DNA from 2 places in the Candidatus Accumulibacter cognatus genome. Region 2 is predicted to be linked to the other one. Evidence: riboswitches for the same ligand, from Rfam matches in the RefSeq annotation. Region 2 holds a riboswitch; the other holds the start of a gene.
What was found. A riboswitch is a leader RNA that binds a small molecule or an ion and turns the genes downstream of it on or off. The one in region 2 is predicted to bind cobalamin.

Region 1 (9,019 bases), on a different contig from region 2:
TCCCTTGTGGAGCATTGGCCCATTCCTTCCTATTCACGATTGAAACAGATGACCGACCATTTCCCCGCGGTAGGCTGCGACCTGCTGCAACGTGTTGGTAACCGGAAGTTCCGCACCGTGCTCGCGGATCCGCCGTGGCAGTTTCAGAACCGCACCGGCAAGATGGCACCGGAGCACAAGCGCCTGAACCGCTACGCCACGATGACGCTGGATGACATTCTGGCGCTACCCGTGGCCGAGATCGTCGAAAGTCCCGCACACCTCTACCTGTGGGTGCCGAACGCGCTGTTGCCGGAAGGCCTGCGCGTTCTCGCCGCCTGGGGCTTCACCTACAAGAGCAACCTTGTATGGCACAAGATTCGCAAGGATGGTGGCCCGGACGGGCGCGGCGTCGGTTTCTATTTCCGCAATACGACCGAATTGATCCTGTTCGGCGTCAGGGGGAAGGATGCGCGCACGCTGCCCCCCGGCCGCCGCCAGGTCAACATCATCAAGAGCCGCAAGCGCGAGCATTCCCGCAAACCGGACGAAGCCTACGCGCTGATCGAATCGTGCTCGCCCGGTCCCTTCCTAGAGATGTTCGCCCGCGGCTCACGGGAGGGCTGGAGCACCTGGGGCAGCCAGGCCGACGAGTACGTTCCCGACTGGCCGACCTATGCCAATCATTCGCAGGCTGATGCCGACAGCCTTCCCGCGAAGGGCTGATAGCCGCGTGTCGTCTTTCGGGTACATCAGGAACCGATGTTCCGTCGCAAACAGGCCCAAAAAATATGGGCACAAAAAAGCGCGAAACCAGAGGTTCCGCGCTTTTGTCCCTGCCGATGCCGTCAGGCCGGCATCCTGAACCTGGGTTCAGATAGGTCACTTCCCTTCCGCATCAGGTACGTCCGACTAGGGGCGCACACAACAGTGGTTTCTATGGTCCGCGACCAATGCCATTTAGCATTGGTTCAAGGAATCTATGACCTGACAACACCGCAGGGAACTCTCTTGGAGAGCGGAGCAGGAAAACCTTCCTACTGCGACTTCAACACCTGATCAAGCTCTGCTTCCATGGAAAAGATTCTACCCCTAAGCGCGTCCATGTCCAGTCCTATTTCAGATTCAATTTTCTGATGCTGCTCCGGCATTTCCTGATTGAGGCCGAGGTGCTCGTGAGCGATGTTGAGCGCAGCCATGACGGCAATACGCTCGGGAAGATTGCTCCTGCTTTTCCCAGCGATATCGCGCATTTTCCCATCAACATAGGCTGCGGCACTGAGTAGCGCAGCATGTTGATCGCTTGGGCAGGCGACCCGGTATTCCTTGCCCAGCAGGACGATGTCGAGATAATTGGTTTCGTTGGGCATCGTATCAGAGTCTTCAGGGCTTAGCTTCGGGCAGTTGCTCGGCAAGCTGTTCAAGCCGCGCACGGGCAGCCGCCATACGTTCGGCAAGGCGTTCCTTGTCGCTTTCAAGCGACGCAAGTTGCTGGCGCAGAACCTCATTCTCGGTTCGTAATGTGTGGCACAGTGAAACCACTTGAGCAATCTTGATTTCGAGCGTGTTGAGTTCATTCAGCATGGGACAGACTATAGATTCAAAAAGCATGCTTGGTCAAGGCATAAGCAGCGTTTCTGCACCTTGTTTGTGATGTGGCAAGCGCTTTCTGGTTCAGTCGTCGATAGGGCACCCTGCGGGCAAGCTATAATCGGCATTTTTGCTGGCCTCAAATGCGAAAATGGATCGTGCAAGGTGCCGCCACGCAGATTCGCTGCAGCGGTTAAACGGGAAACAGGTGCCTGTTTGCGCTGTACCACGCGCAACAACATGCCTGTGCTGCCCCCGCAACGGTAAGCGAGTGTGGGACTGTCAATAGGCCACTGGGCAAAAAGCCTGGGAAGGCGACAGATCAAGACTCGCGAGCCCGGATACCGGCCTTCGCATACCACACTGGACGGAAGTGTCGCGGGGATGCGGACACGCAACGCTCGGCTTGCATGCCTGCTTTGACCTCGCGCCTTCCACATAATTGGCTAGCCGATTTGCGGGGACGCTGGTCGGCAACAGGGGGGAGTTTCATCATGCATCCGAACCAGCTGCGGACAGCCCATGCCGCAACTTTCACCGCACTGTTCTCGACGGCGTTACATGCCGCGGACCCGCAACTCGACCCGATTGTCGTCACGGCGACTCGACAGGCTACCCGAGTCAACGAACTGACGAGTGATGTGTCGGTTATCACCCGTCAAGAAATCGACCAAGCCGGGGAGACGACACTGGCGCAACTTCTGGCACGGCAACCGGGAATCCAGTACGTCGCCAACGGCGGTGCGGGGTCCAATAGCGGCGTGTTCGTCCGTGGCGCCAGTACCAATCAATCGATCGTGTTGATCGATGGGCAGCGCATCGGCTCGGCGACGAGCGGCAGTGCAGCATTGTCGCGGATTCCGCTGAACCAGATCGAGCGCATCGAGATTCTGCGTGGCCCGGCGTCATCGCTCTACGGGGCAGATGCCATCGGCGGCGTCATCCAGATTTTCACCCGCAGGGGCGAGGGGTCAGTACAGGTGAACGCCAGCACCGGCTATGGCTCTTACCACACGACCGACACCAGTGTTGGCATTGCGGGCGGAACAGAATGGGTGTCCTATAGTGTTCAGGCAGGGTATACGAATACCGACGGGTTCAACGCCATCAACAACAAGAATAACCTGTTCTACAACCGTGACCGGGATGGCTATTACAACAGGAACCTGAGTGCCAGTATTGCCGTTCGTCCGGCCAAAGGGCAGGAACTCGGGGCCAATCTGCTGGTCAGCAAGGGCACTAACCAGTACGATGGCAACGACTTTAGCGCGCTTGGCGCAGCTCAGTCCTTCAGCAATGACCAGAACGTCGGTAATTATTCGATCTACTCGCGCAACCGGCTGCATCAGGCGTGGACCAGTACCTTGCGTCTCGGCCGCAGTACCGACGACAGCAAGGACTATATCGGGAATTTCCGGGACAGTTCTTTCAAGACCACGATGGATCTTGCGTCCTGGCAGAACGATATCAAGCTGCCAGTCGGCGAAGCGCTGCTGGCTGCCGAATACAACAAGCAACAGGTCAACAGCACGACCGATTACACGGTTACCGAGCGCACGATTCGATCGCTGCTGGCCGGCTGGAATGGCCATATCGATCAGCATCGGCTGCAGCTCAACCTGCGACATGACGACAACTCGCAGTTTGGCAGAAAGCGTACGGGTTTTGCTGCCTATGGCTATCAATTCTCGCCGCAATGGCGCGCCCATATTTCCTATGGCACGGCGTTCCGCGCTCCGACCTTCAACGAGCTGTATTTTCCCTCGCTCTTCGGTTTTGCCGGTGGCAACCCTAATCTTAAACCGGAGACGGCAAAAAACACCGAGGTCGGGGTCAACTGGGAGCAGGGTAGCCATCGTGCTTCGGCGGTCTTCTACTACAATCAGGTGACCGATCTGATCGAATTCCGGCCACCTACCTTCGTGCCGGTCAATGTCAGCAAGGCGCTGCTGCGCGGCGCCACGCTTACCTATGATGGGCGTTTCTCGGCGTGGGCAGTTGGGATCGCACTTGACTTTCTGAACCCGCGGAACGAGGAGGACGGGCCAAACAAGGGTAATCGTCTGGCCCGCCGTGCCGAGCAGCAGATGAGCAGCTACCTCAGCCGAAGCCTCGGCAACTGGGAATTTCGTGGTGAGTGGCAACTGCTGGGCAACCGCTACGATGACCCCGCCAACCGTGTTCGTCTCGGCGGCTATGGTCTGGTAAACCTCTACGCCGATTACCGCTTGCAGCGAGACTGGGTGTTGTTTGCGCGCGCCAACAATATCTTCGACAAGGATTACGAGACGGTCGACAACTATACCACCGCCGGGGCGAATGTCTTCGTCGGTGTTCGCTACGCGCCGAAGTAGGCGAGATGCCCACCCGCCGCCGTGCCTTGCTGATCCTCGCAGTGCTGGCCGGGTTGGCGCAGCTCAGCATTGCGCTGGCCCTGATGGTGGGCAGCATTGCGATTGGCCCGGCCGAGGTGTTGGCAATCCTGTTTGGCAACGGTCATGGCATGGCCAGCGACGTCGTGCGCAGCCTGCGCCTGCCGCGGGCGTTGACAGGTTTCGCTTGCGGCGGTCTGCTGGCGCTGGCGGGTGCCTTGCTGCAGGTCCTGCTGCGCAACCCGCTTGCTGACCCTTACGTGCTCGGCATTTCTGGCGGTGCCGGCATCGGTGCCTTGCTGGCAATCGTTCTTGGCCTGGGTGTCGCGGGGATCAACGGACTGGCCTTCGGGGGCGCGTTCGGCGCCATGCTGCTGGTGTTCGGCCTCGCGCATGGTGAAGGGGGCTGGACGCAGTCGCGCCTGCTGCTGACGGGTGTAATCGTCGCTGCCGGTTGCGGTGCGGTGGTCACCCTGCTGCTCGCGCTGGCTCCAGAAGACCGGCTGCGAGGCATGCTCTTCTGGCTGATGGGGGATCTGTCGCAGAGCGGTGATCCACAACTGGTACTGATCCTGCTCCTGATGGTGCTGCTGGTTGCATTGCCGTTTGCCCGTGAGCTCAATCTGCTGGCACGTGGTGCCGACATGGCCCAGGCGCTGGGGGTTGCAGTCCGCCCATTACGCCGCGGCGTTTACCTCGTCGCGTCGCTGGCTACGGCTGCCGCGGTCACGCATGCCGGCGCGATCGGCTTCATTGGCCTGATCGTGCCGCATCTTGTTCGCCTCGCTGCCGGCAATGATCAGCGCTTGCTCCTGCCCGCCTCGGTACTCGCCGGAGGCAGTCTGCTGGTGGTTGCCGACACCCTGGCCCGTACCCTACTGGCACCGCAACAACTGCCGGTCGGCGTGCTGACCGCGCTGATTGGCGTGCCTGTTTTTCTGTTTCTGCTTAGCCGCGCTGCACCTGGACGGTACTGAAATGGTCCCAGGTCTGCTATCTGCCCATGCGCTCAGCGTTGGTGTGGCCGACCGCAGTTTCTGCCATGACCTGGCATTGACCGTACAGCCGGGCGAATGCCTGGCCATCCTCGGACGCAACGGTGCCGGCAAGTCGACGCTGCTGTCGGTACTGGCCGGTCTGCGAACGCCTGCCGCCGGTGAAGTGCTGCTCGACGGAACAAGCTACGCGAGGCTTGGCGCGCGCGTCAGCGCACGCATTCGTGGCTGGTTGCCACAAACTCGTAGCGAAGCGTTTTCCTCGACGGTTCTCGAGACGGTGCTGGTCGGACGCCACCCGCATCTTGGCCGCTGGGATTGGGAATCCAGCCAGGATGTCCAGATCGCCTATGAGGCTCTGGCCTTGGTCGGCCTTGCGGAACTCGCACAGCGTGACGTGCAGACACTCTCCGGTGGCGAGCAACAAAGGCTGTCGATCGCCACATTGCTCGCGCAGGCGCCGCGACTTTACCTGCTCGATGAGCCGCTTGCCCACCTTGACCTGAATCATCAGATGGCTATCCTCGAACTTTTCTCGGCACTCGCCCGTAACGAAGGGGTGGCCTGTGTGATGGTCCTGCACGAACCTGGCCTGGCCGCACGTTTCTGTACGCACGCCCTGCTGTTGTTCGAGGATGGAACGACGCAGCAGGGTACCTGCGACGAGGTGATCAGCAGCGATTCGCTAGGCAGGCTCTACGGCTATCCACTGCGTGAAGTGGGCGAGCACCGACGGCGCTGGTTCATGCCTGGCTAGCAACCGCAGCGAGCTCCGCGTCCTCGTCCGGGTGCAGACGATGGCCAGCACGTGTAGCCAGGCGAGGGGTGGCGAACGCCAGAGCAGCGCGCCACCGAAGACGACGAAGCAGAAGAAGGCGAAATGGGCGGACATGACAAGGTCGCCGAGCAGGCGTCGGTGCGTCTCGCCCATGTTCAAATCGCTTTGAGGAAACGGTCGATGCGCGGGTCGCCGAGATAGGCCGCGTTGAAACGCAGGTAGGAAGTCGCCTGCAATTGCGGCCGGAACAGGTTGCCCGGCGCGAGGACAATACCGTGTCCGGCCGCGTCGCGCGCCAGCTCAACCGGATCGAGATCGGGATGCGCGGCCCAGACAAACATGCCGCCGTTCGGTTCAGCGAACGGGCGAAAGCCGGCACGGTCGAGCAGCTCCAATCCGTCGTCCATCGCCTGTGCGAGGCGGCCGCGCAGACGCTCGATCGTCTTGCGGTAATGTCCCTCGATCAGCAGGTCGTGGATCAGCCGCTCCGCGAACTCGGAACTGCCGACCGATGTGAACAGCTTGACGTCGGTGAAGGTACGCACGAGCTCAGGCCGCGCCGCGAGGAAGCCGACGCGCAGGTTGGCGGACAGGGTTTTCGAGAAGCTGCCGACGTAGATCACGCGATCGAGCCCGTCAAGCGCGGCGAGACGGTGCGCGTGGCCCGGATGGTAGTCGCCGTAGGTGTCGTCCTCGACGATTGGCAGGTCGTGCCGCGCGGCCAGTTGCAGCACGCGGTGCGCGACAGTCGCCGACAGGTTGCCCGAGGTCGGGTTGTGCAGCACCGAATGGGTGATGAAGACGCGCGGCTTGTGCTCCTCAAGCAGGGCTTCGAGCGCCGCCACGTCCGGTCCTTCGGGCGTGCGCGGCACGCCGACGAGTTGCACGCCGAGCAGGCGTAGCGAGGCGAACAGGTTCCAGTAGCCTGGGTCGTCGACGAAGGCGCAATCGCCGGGGCGCAGCAGCGTGCGGGCGACGATGTCGAGCGCCTGCGTGGCGCCGTGTGTGAGCACGATCTGCTCGGGCGGCGCATGGAAACCGAACTGGTCGAAGCGCACGCGCAGTTGCTCGCGCAAGGGCCGGTAGCCCTGCGCCTCGCCGTAGCAGACCAGGCGCTGGCCTTCGCGCCCGGCCAGAACGCGCAGGCGGCGGCGCAGACCTCCTTCGTCGAGCCATCCAGCCGGCAGCCATCCGGCGCCGACCTTCACCGTCGATGGATCGTCGGCAAGGGCCTCGCGCATCACATCAGCGTTGTCGAAGGCGCGCTCGATGGTGCGCTCGACGATCTCCGGCGCTGCCGCCTTGCGCTCGCCGCTCGGTGCGCCCGCCTGGACGTAAAAACCGGAACCGCGGCGCGATACGACGGCGCCGCTGGCAACCAGGCGGTCGTAGGCTTCGACGACAGTGAAGCGGCTGACGCCCAGCGCCCCGGCCATGCCGCGGATCGGCGGCAGGCGCATGCCGTGGCGCAACACACGGTCGTCGATGCGCTGGCAGACGCCGCCGACGATCTGGTCGGCCAGCGACCGCGGGCTCTCGGGGTCGATGGCAATGCCGAACATGGAGCCTCCTTAGATGCATCTGGGTTGGGCGAAGGGGTCGGACGACCGGAGAAATTCTGGCGTACCGGTCGTCCGACCGGTACAGGCGGGTCGGACAGTACGCAAAGTGTCACTGTCTGGCCTGTAAAGTGTCCGGTATTGTACCGGACACGCCCGATTTTGCAAGGAGCCCCACGATGACTGCCGCCGCGCTTCGCCAAACCGATCTCCACTCGCTTCCGGCTCCACCGAGCGTTGCCGTCGCTGTCCAGGAGGCTGGCCGTCGAGTCGGGTCATCCGCCGACTGGCATTTCGCGCCGGCCGCTGCGGCGCTGGAAGGTTCGGCGATCCGCGAGATCCTCAAGGTTACCGAGCAGGCGGCGGTTCTGTCCTTCGCTGGTGGCCTGCCCAACCCCGCCGCCTTTCCGGTCGAAGCGCTGCGTGCGTCGACAGCGCGCGTGCTTGCCGACGACGCGAGCGGCGCGCTACAGTACGGCCCGACCGAAGGCTATGGCCCGCTGCGCGAGCTGGTCGCGGCGCGCCTCTCGGCGGCCGGACAGCCGACGACGCCGGCCGAGGTGCTGATCACCACCGGATCGCAGCAGGCGCTCGACCTGATCGGCAAGGCCTTCCTCGTGCCCGGCGGGGCGCTGCTGGCGCGCAACCCGACCTACCTCGGCGCGCTGCAGGCCTTTGCTTTGCAGACTCCGCGCGTGATCGACCTCGATGCGTGGATCGACACCGGAATTCGTCGCGCCCCGCAGCTTGGCGGCGGGCTTGCGTTCTGCTACCTGACGCCCAATTTCGCCAATCCCGACGGTGCGACGATGCCGACCGACGTCAGGCGCGCCCTGCTCGCGCGGCTCGACGACGCTGGTATGCCTCTGGTCGAGGACGATCCCTACGGCGAACTGTGGTCCGACGCGCCACCCCCGCCGGCCTGCCGTGCGCTCGCGCCGCAGCGCACGCTCTACCTTGGGTCGTTCTCCAAGGTGCTGGCGCCTGGCCTGCGGGTCGGTTACGTTGCCGGGCCGCGGTTGGCGATCGAACTCCTGACCCGGCTCAAGCAGGCGGCCGACCTGCACACGCCCAGCCTCAACCAGCGCATCATCGCGGCGCTGATCGAGGACGGCACGCTGGACCGCCAACTGCCGGTCGTGCGCGCGATCTACCAGAGGCAACGCAATGCGCTGCTGGCGGCGATGGACCGCCACCTTTCCCGGTTCGCAACCTGGGAGGCAACAAAGGGCGGCATGTTCGTCTGGGTGACACTGCGTCCAGATTCCGGACTCGAAGCAAAGTCCCTGTTCGAGTGCGCCCTCGCTCGCCAGGTCGCCTTCGTTCCCGGCGCTCCCTTCTACTTCGCGGCACCCGACCCGCGCACGCTGCGCCTCGCCTTTTCGACACTGCCGGCGGCGTGCATGGACGAAGGCATGGCGCGCCTGTCGGCCGCCTGCGAGGACGCCTTGGCGAGGGGAGTCTGTTCATGAACACCGACATCGCTGCTCAGTGGGGCGCACAGCTTACCGCACTGGGGCCGCTGGCCTTCTTCATGGCCGTTGCCTCGATCACGCCCGGCCCCAACAACGTGATGCTCGCCACCGCCGGCGCGGTCGCCGGACTGCGCGCTTCGGTGCCGCACATCCTCGGCATCTCGGTCGGCGTCACCGTGCAGATCGCCCTGATCGGCATCGGCTTGGGTTCCTTGTTCTCGACCCATCCCTGGCTCGCCGAGTCGTTGCGGATGGCCTCGGTTGGCTACCT
Region 2 (9,019 bases):
GTGCGTCGCGAATGAAGCTGCCCGCGGCGAACTTGTCGGTCAGCGGCAGGTAGGGGCCAAGGAAGGAAAAGCCGCGGGTAATGACGCAGTCGACGCCGGACGATACGCACAGGGTTTCGGAGATGCGCTTCATTTCACCATAGGCAGAGGCGGAATCGGTGGGATCAGGACAGCCTCGGTAGTCCTCCGGAATATGGCTCAGATCCGCCGGCTGAGGACCATAGATGGCCCCCGAACTGGCGAACAGCAGGCGCTTGATGCCCTTGGTGCGAGCGAACTGCAGCACCCGCTCGGTGCCGCGCAGGGTCTGCATGATGATCGCCGTGCCATCAGAGCCAAGCTCTGCCGCCGAGGCTGTGGCGAAGTGGAAGACGTAGTCGAAATCTTCGTCCGGAAAGGTGAAATCCGCTGCGTCGCCGACTTGCCAGGAAAACTCCCGGCGTGCCGCGAGGTGCGGCACTTCCCTGGCAAAGCGGGCCGGATCGCGGCTCAGGATCGTGGCCCGGGCCTGGGCGCCGAGCAGATCGTTGCCTGCGGCAATGCTTTCGAGCAGCCATTTGCCGTAGAACCCGGTGCCGCCGGTGATGAAGAAATTCGCGCCGGCCAGGTCGCGCCAGACCTCCGTCGTGTGGCGGACGATATGTTCCCTGTCGTCACGGGAGATGGGAGGCAGTGGCGTCATCAGAATCCGACTCCCAGGAATGCGCCGATCTTGTCTGCGGCGTAGTCGAGCATTTCCGTGCTCAGCCCGGGATGGACGCCAATCCAGAAGCTGCGTTCGGTGATGGCGTTGGCGGTCGCCAGATCGCCGCTGATGCGAAATCGGCGCCCTTGCATGTAAGGCTGCCGCGTGACGTTTCCTGCGAACAGCAGGCGCGTGCCGATTCTGTGCTGGTCCAGGTAGCGCAACAGGTCGACCCGGTCGCACGGCACGTTCTCGCGCAGGGTCAGCAGGAAGCCGAACCAGGAAGGGTCGCTGCCGGGCGTCGCTTCGGGCAGGATCAGAAATTCCTCGCAGGTCTTCAGGCGTGCCTTCAGGTGAGCGAAATTGCGCTGGCGCACGGCGATGAATTCGTCGAGGCGGGCCAGTTGCGCCACCCCCAGCGCCGCCTGCATGTCGGTCATTTTCAGATTGTAGCCGGCATGCGCGTAAGTGTACTTGTGGTCGTAACCACGCGGCAGGTCGCCGAGCTGCCAGTCGAAGCGCTTGCCGCAGGTGTCGTCCTTGCCCGGCGCGCAGTAGCAGTCGCGGCCCCAGTCACGGAAGGATGCAAGTGCCCGTGCCAGCAGCGGCAGGTCGGTGAAGACTGCGCCGCCCTCGCCGGTGGTGATGTGATGGGCGGGGTAGAAGCTCAGCGTGCCGATATGGCCAAAGGTGCCGACACTGCGGCCATGCAGAAGTGAGCCGAAGGCGTCGCAGCAATCCTCGATCAGCCACATGCCATGCCGGTCGGCGATCTCGCGCAGGGCGGCAGCCTCGAACGGATTGCCCAGTGCATGGGCCAGGATGATGGCTCGGGTGCGCGGACCGATGGCGGCGGCAATGGCCTGCGGTGTCGGATTGTAGCCTGGCAGTTCGGAATCGACGAATACCGGCGCGAGACCGTTTTGCAGGATGGGGTTGATGGTGGTGGGAAAACCCGCTGCCGCGGTGATGACCTCGTCGCCCGGCTGCAGCGCGCGTTCACCCAGCAGCGGCGAAGTGAGGGCCGAGAGTGCCAGCAGATTGGCCGAGGACCCCGAGTTGGTGCTGAGCGCCTGCTGCACGCCGATACGTTGTGCGATCAGGCGTTCGAATTCGTCATTGAAGCGCCCGGTGGTCAGCCAGCCGTCCAGTGCGGCATCGACCAGGTGACGGATCTCGCTGCCACCAATCACCTTGCCAGCGGCCGGGATCGCGCCGATGCCGGGGCGAAAGGCCGGCGCCGACTGCGCCTCAGAGGCATGGCGCTCGACGAGTTCGAGGATCTGCCGTCGTAATTCGTCAGTGCTCATGTCACGAACGGGTTTCCTGAGTCTCGGGAATATTCCCGGCAACATTCCCGGCAATAGCGGTCGATTTGTTGTCTGGAAATGGCGTCGATGTCTGCGCCGCTCAAGTGTGCGCGGTACCAGTCAACGGTCATCCGCAGGGTCGTATCGAGCGACCAGCGCGGCTGCCAGCCTAGCGCCGAGATCGCTTTCGAGGCGTCGAGCCGGAGGCAGTGTGCTTCCTGTGGATGAGAGGCCTGGTCGCTGAACCAGGGCGCTTCCTCCCCCCAGAGGCCGGCCAGCTTGTCGATGACTTGTTCGACGCGGTGTTGATCTGACGGACCGAAGTTCCAGGCCTCGGTGAAGGGCGCTCCCTTTTTGCATAGTTGCTCGGCCAGCAGCAGATAACCAGCCAGCGGTTCAAGGACATGTTGCCATGGGCGGATCGCCTGGGGATGACGCACAGGTAACGGACGCTGGTCCACAAAAGCGCGGATGGCGTCCGGGATCAATCGGCCCGGCGACCAGTCGCCACCGCCGATGGCATTGCCTGCGCGCGCCGTCGCCACGGCGGCGCCGTGTCCGGCAGGGTCGGCCGGCCTGAAAAAGGAAGCGCGATACGCGGCGGTGACGAGTTCGACGCAGCCCTTGCTGCTGCTGTACGGATCGCATCCGCCGAGCGGGTCGCTTTCGCGATGGGCCTCGCCTTCGCGGTTGTCGTAACACTTGTCGCTGGTGACGACGACGACCGCCCGCACTCCTGGCGCCTGGCGAACGGCTTCGAGCAGGTTGACCGTGCCCATGACATTGCTGGAGTAGGTTTCAACCGGGTCAGCATAGGAGCGGAGGACCAGGGCTTGTGCGGCGAGATGGAAGACGACTTCCGGCTGGTAGTCGGTGAAGGCACGGCGCAGCCGTTCGGGATCCCTGATGTCGGCGAAAATGGACACCATCTGCCTGGCCAGGCCCGCGAGTTCGAACAGGTTGGGTTGCGTGCCCGGCGGCAGCGCATAACCGATCACTCTGGCACCCATGGATTGCAGCCACATGGCAAGCCAGCTCCCCTTGAAGCCGGTATGGCCGGTCAGCAGGACGCGCCGGTCTTTCCAGAAAGCAGGCTGGATCACCAGTTCTTCCACGGAGCAATCCCCGAGGCCCAGAGTTCTTCGAGATGATTCCTGTCCCGCAGCGTATCCATTCCCTGCCAGAAGCCATCATGTCGCCACACGGCGAGCTGGCCGGTCTGCGACAGGTGCTCGACCGGCCCGGCTTCCCACAGGCACGAGTCGCTATCGATCAGGTCGAGCACACTGGGGTGGAGAACGAAGAATCCGCCGTTGATCCATCCGCCATCCCCCACCGGTTTTTCACGGAAGGCAAGAACGCGATCGCCAGCAATCTCGAGTGCGCCAAAACGACCGGGCGGGGTCACTGCAGTGACGGTCGCGCGGACTCCCTGCCGGCGATGGAAATCGATTGCCCCGCTGATGTTGATGTTGCCCACGCCATCGCCGTAGGTGAAGCAGAAGAGTTCTTCGTTTTCGACATGCGCGCGCACGCGTCGCAGGCGCCCACCCGTCTGCGTGGCATCGCCGGTGTCGATCAGAGTGACCCGCCAGGGCTCGGCGTATCGCTGGTGGACTTCCATCCGGTTGGTCGCCATGTCGAAGGTGACATCCGACATGTGCAGAAAGTAATTCGCGAAGTACTCCTTGATGACATAGCCGCGGTAACCCAGGCAGATCACGAAGTCGTTGATCCCGTGACTGGCATAGATCTTCATGATGTGCCAAAGAATCGGCTTGCCGCCGATTTCAACCATCGGTTTTGGCCGTACGATGGTTTCTTCCGCCAGCCGGGTGCCCGCTCCGCCGGCAAGGATCACTGCCTTCATCCGCGGATGAGTAATGCCGGATCGGTCGGGCCGGTGCGGTTGCGTTCGTGCGGGTAGGGTGTGTGTAGCATGGAGCGAAGAATATCGCGATCTACCGGAGTGTGCCAGCGGGGGACTAACGGTCATGACTGTTCCAGGCACCCCCCGATCATGAAAGTCATGACCGTTTCCCTCTCCCCCGACCCCTTCCTCGCGAGGGGGGAGGGGAGATTCGTGAGTCGCATACGCGACTTTCACATTAATGGCCCCGTCTTTTTCAGGCACCCCGATCGGCTCTGTCGTATAATCAGCCCCGTTTGGGTACCTTGCCCCACGCTCGTGGGGCGGGTGAAACGGGAAGCCGGTGCCTCTGAATCTTCAGATATTCCGGCGCAGCCCCCGCTGCTGTAAGCCTGACGACTCCGCAATACGCCACTGTGCTTGACGCATGGGAAGGTGCTGGAGAAGATTGACGGCAAGCCAGAAGACCGGCCCAAAGCAAACGTAGTGCCGTTCCCCGGGGTAAAGGGAGGGCCATGTGGATTTGCCGACCGCAGCTTTTCTCGGCTTTTCTTTCTGCCCGCAGGTGCCGATCCCCCGCCTGGCACGGTTGGCCACTGCTCGCTGTGGGAGAGAAGCATGCACATCATGGAAGGTTTTCTGCCGGTCGAACACGCCCTGGGGTGGACGGTCGCTTCGGCCCCCTTCGTGGCCTATGGCTTGTGGGTTGTCAAGAAACGTATCCGCGAACATCCGGAACAGCGGATGTTGCTGGGTGTTGCCGCCGCGTTTACCTTCGTTCTTTCAGCGCTCAAATTGCCTTCGGTGACTGGCAGTTGCTCGCACCCTACCGGCACCGGGCTCGGTGCCCTGCTCTTCGGCCCGACAGCCATGGCGCCGATCGGCATGGTGGTCCTGCTCTTTCAGGCGCTCCTGCTGGCGCACGGCGGGCTGACGACGCTGGGTGCCAACCTCTTTGCAATGGCCATTGTCGGACCGTTCGCCGCAGCCGCGGTTTTTCGTGTGGCGCGTGGCATCAAACTCTCTTTTGCCACCAGTGTTTTTCTCGCCGCCAGCCTCGCCGACCTGCTGACTTACGTCACCACCTCGCTACAACTGGCCTGGGCCTTCCCTGATCCGACGGGGGGTGTTGTCGCTTCCTTTGCCAAATTCGCCAGCATCTTTGCGATCACCCAGATCCCGCTGGCGATCAGCGAAGGGCTGCTGACGGTGCTGATCTTCAATGCCCTGATGCGCTTCAATGCCAGGGAACTGCAGGACCTGCAGCTCGTCAGGAACGACGAGGTACGGGTATGAAACGCCGGCAAAACCTGTTGCTGCTGCTCGCCGTGGTCCTGCTGTCTGCGCTGCCGCTGTGGCTGGTGCAGAAACCGGCGGCGAATGCCGATCATCCCGTCGAGATCTTTGCCGGCGCCGACAACCAGGCCAGGGACCTCATCGGCGCCATCGATCCTGATTTCAAACCCTGGTTCCAGCCACTGATGGAGCCGGCCAGCGGTGAAATCAGCTCCCTGTTGTTCGCCTTGCAGGCGGCGCTGGGTGCCGGGTTTATCGGTTACTACCTGGGTGTCTCGGTGACCCGCGAGAAATTGCGCCGGGAAGCGGAAGAAGCCAATGGGGCGGCGAAACGGTGTTGATCGAGCGGTCGGCCTACGCCAACCGCTGGCGGCGGGTTTCACCGGCGGCGAAGGGAAGTTTTGCGCTCGCGGGTCTGATCGCGGCTTTTGCCGCCGGTTCACCGATGGTCGCTGCCGGCGTGGCGGCGATTCTCGCCGCCGTGACGCTGCTGGGAGCCGGTGTCGCGCCAGCGTCTTACCTTCGCGTCGCTTCGCCAGCTCTGGCCTTTCTGCTTCTCGGCAGCCTGTCGCTGGCGTGCTCGCTGGGCGTCAATGAACATGGCCTCACGCTGCAACTGCTCCCGAACGGCCTGAACCCATTGGCGAACGTTTTCTCCCGTTCGTTTGCAGCCCTGGCGGCGCTGCTCTTTCTCACGTTGACCACGCCGCTTCCCGATCTGATCAGCCTGTTGCGCCGACTGAAGACCCCCGAGATCCTGCTCGAAATCATGGTCCTCTGTTACCGGATGCTGTTCGTCTTCTCCGCGGCGGTGCAGGACATCTGGATCGCCCAGACGGCGCGCCTGGGCTACGCAACCCCACGCCTGGCACTGCGCTCGCTGGCCGGTTTGACCGCCAATCTGACGCTGCAGGTGTGGCAACGGGCGAACGACCTGCATGTCGCGGCGCAGGCGCGCAACAACGAGGGCCCCTTGTATTTTCTTGCGCCGGTCTTTGCCCATGCCGGTCGCGACCTGACCATCGCAATGATCGCCGGCAGTACGCTGCTGGCACTGGCGGTGGCGATGTCATGACGCGCTCGGCAGACGACCTCCTGCTCGAACTGGCGCAGGTCTGCTTCCGTTACCCCGATGGCAGCCGCGGACTGAACGACTGTTCGATCGCCATCCGGCGGGGCAGCCGCAACGCCCTGATCGGCGCCAACGGTTCCGGCAAGACCACTTTGTTCCAGCAGTGCAACGGCTTGCTGCGACCACAATCCGGCGTCGTTTACTACGCCGGGGAAGCGGTGGATTACCGTCGCAGTGGCTTGCGCCAACTGCGCAGCAAGGTCGGCATGGTTTTCCAGAATCCGGATCGGCAATTGTTTTCGGCGAACGTCCTCGAAGACGTTTCCTTTGGTCCACTCAACCTCGGTCTGGACATCGCGACGGCACGCCAACGGGTCAGCGCAGCGCTGCAGGCCGTAGGCATGACAGCGTTTGCCGACAAACCCGTACACAACCTCAGTTTTGGTCAGAAGAAGCGGGTCTGCATCGCCGGGGTGCTGGCCATGGAGCCCGAACTGTTGATCCTCGACGAACCGATGGCCGGCCTCGATCACGCCATGCAGGAAGATCTGCTGGCCGTGCTTGAGAACTTGCAGGCGCGGGGCATTACCCTGCTGCTGGCGACGCATGATATCGATTTTGCCTACGCCTGGGCGGACCAGATTCACCTGATGGTTGCCGGTCGCTGTAGCGCATCGCTGCCGGCAGCGAATCTGGCGACGGCTGGCGACACCTTGTCGGGGGCAGGATTGCCCTTGCCCGGAGTCATTGAACTGCAGTGCCGTCTGACCAAACTCGGTGTTCTCCCGAGCGATGCCGGGCCGCGCAAGATCAGTGACCTGCTTGCCCTGCTGGGAACCCACCAAGGAAACGGCATGCCCCATTTCGAGAGGATGATCTGATGCCCGGAAAAGTCTGGTTTGTCGGTGCCGGCCCTGGCGACCCCGAGTTGATTACCGTCAAGGGCAGGCGTCTGCTCGAGAAGGCCGGTGCCGTGCTGTTTGCCGGGTCGCTGGTCGACCAGGCGGCGACGCGATTCTCGCCCGCGGATTGCGAGATTCGCGACTCGAAGGACATGACTCTGGCAGAGATGACAACCTGGCTGATCGAGCGAGCCGATCGACATGCCGTCGTCGTTCGCCTGCAGACCGGTGATCCTGGCCTCTATGGCGCATTGATCGAAATGACCCAACCGCTGACGGCCGCCGGTATCGCCTGGGAAGTCGTTCCCGGCGTCTCCTCGGCGATGGCCGCGATGGCCGCCGCAGGCGAAACGCTGACCCTGCCGGAAGTCACGCAAACAGTGATCCTGACCCGCGTCGCCGGGCGGACACCCATGCCGCCGGGAGAGGATCTCGAATCCCTGGCCGCGCATAAGGCGACGCTCTGCATTTACTTGTCGATCACTCTGCTGCACAAGGTGCAGGAAGCCTTGCGTGCTGCCGGCTGGGCCGAGGATGCGCCGATGCTGGTCGTGCACAAGGCGAGCTGGCCGGGCCAGGAAAAGATCATTCGCGGTACGCTTGCCGATATCAAGCAGAAATGCCAGGCCGCGAAGGTTGGCAGTCAGGCGATGATCGTCGCCAGCCCGACACTGGGCGCTGCCGATTGGCCCGACCTGGTGCGCTCGAAACTGTACGACCCTGCTTTTTCGCACCGCTTCCGCAAGGCAACCGAGACGACTCATGACTAACGCAATCACCTTTCTCCTTGTCGGCCATGGCTCGCGCAACCGCGACGGTAACAAGGAAACCCTGCATTTCGCGGCCCAGTGGCGCGAACGTCACCCCGATTGGCGGATCGAGGTCTGCTTCATCGAGCACGCCGAAGTACTGCTGGATGAAGGTCTCGACCGGGCTGCGCGTGGCGTGAGCAAAGTGATGGTCATTCCCTTCATTCTCAACGCCGCTGGCCACGTCAAAATGGAATTGCCGGCGGCACTGAAGCGCGCGCGCGAGCGGCATCCCCAGGTCGAATTTGCCGTCACCCGGCATATCGGCATGGGCCGCGAGATCTTTGCCGTGTTGCAGAGTCAGCTCGGCCGGTTGATGAAGCAACTGGCCGTGCCCGATCCGATGACCACCGGCGTCATCCTGCTCGGTCGCGGCTCGTCCGACATCGGCGCCAATGGCGAGCTGGCCAGGATGGCACGCTGGATTTTCGAGGCCAACGAGCATGAACTGGTCGATCTCGCCTTTACCGGTGTCACCTGGCCTCGCCTTGAGACGGTGGTACAGCGCCAGGTCAGGCTGGGAATGATGCAGATCTGCATCATTCCGGTATACCTGTTCAGCGGCGTGCTGATCGAGCGCATCAAGGTGCAGGTCGAACGCCTGCAGCGCCAATATCCGCAGGTCGCTTTCGGCCTGGGCAGTTACTTCGGTTTCGACAAGGGCATTTTCGACCTGCTTGACGACAAGGTCGGCGGCGAGCTCCCCGCTGGCGGCATGCTCGAATGCGATGGTTGCAAGTATCGCGAACTGGCCGAGGCCGAGCATCTGCACGAGCACAGTCATACTGCCCTGGCCGGTCCAGGCTGCGGCCAGGCTCCGGTTCACGATCACGGACACCTCCCTGCACACAATCCTGGTTGTGCCCATCAACACGACTGACACTTCGGAGACTCTGGACATGACCATGGCCACCCCAACTGCCGCCAACACGATTACCGAACAGCTTACTGCCGCCGGCCGCGCCATCGAGCACGATTCCTTTGCCATCATCGACGCCGAGGTCGGGCAGCACGACTACACCGACGAACAGTGGCCGCTGGTGCGCCGCATGATTCACGCCAGCGCCGACTTTGA

Region 1: another riboswitch for cobalamin. It lies ahead of AW06_RS15600 (TonB-dependent receptor); the one in region 2 lies ahead of AW06_RS01150 (energy-coupling factor ABC transporter permease).

Annotation. Positions count from the first base shown of each region.
Region 1 is NZ_JDST02000084.1:15,622-24,640, forward strand. Features, by position in the region: gene AW06_RS15585 (MT-A70 family methyltransferase) at 49-705, shown strand; gene AW06_RS15590 (cell division protein ZapA) at 1,017-1,349, opposite strand; gene AW06_RS15595 (hypothetical protein) at 1,363-1,563, opposite strand; cobalamin riboswitch at 1,716-1,937, shown strand; gene AW06_RS15600 (TonB-dependent receptor) at 2,064-3,923, shown strand; gene AW06_RS15605 (iron ABC transporter permease) at 3,929-4,918, shown strand; gene AW06_RS15610 (ABC transporter ATP-binding protein) at 4,920-5,693, shown strand; gene AW06_RS20935 (DUF2784 family protein) at 5,622-5,867, opposite strand; gene AW06_RS15615 (PLP-dependent aminotransferase family protein) at 5,870-7,276, opposite strand; gene AW06_RS15620 (PLP-dependent aminotransferase family protein) at 7,453-8,745, shown strand; gene AW06_RS15625 (LysE family translocator) at 8,742-9,019, shown strand, end outside.
Region 2 is NZ_JDST02000004.1:49,877-58,895, forward strand. Features, by position in the region: gene AW06_RS01130 (NAD-dependent epimerase/dehydratase family protein) at 1-682, opposite strand, end outside; gene rfbH (lipopolysaccharide biosynthesis protein RfbH) at 682-1,995, opposite strand; gene rfbG (CDP-glucose 4,6-dehydratase) at 1,992-3,110, opposite strand; gene rfbF (glucose-1-phosphate cytidylyltransferase) at 3,095-3,865, opposite strand; cobalamin riboswitch at 4,147-4,356, shown strand; gene AW06_RS01150 (energy-coupling factor ABC transporter permease) at 4,484-5,161, shown strand; gene AW06_RS01155 (energy-coupling factor ABC transporter substrate-binding protein) at 5,158-5,502, shown strand; gene cbiQ (cobalt ECF transporter T component CbiQ) at 5,496-6,236, shown strand; gene AW06_RS01165 (ABC transporter ATP-binding protein) at 6,233-7,114, shown strand; gene cobM (precorrin-4 C(11)-methyltransferase) at 7,114-7,905, shown strand; gene AW06_RS01175 (sirohydrochlorin chelatase) at 7,898-8,824, shown strand; gene AW06_RS01180 (precorrin-8X methylmutase) at 8,850-9,019, shown strand, end outside.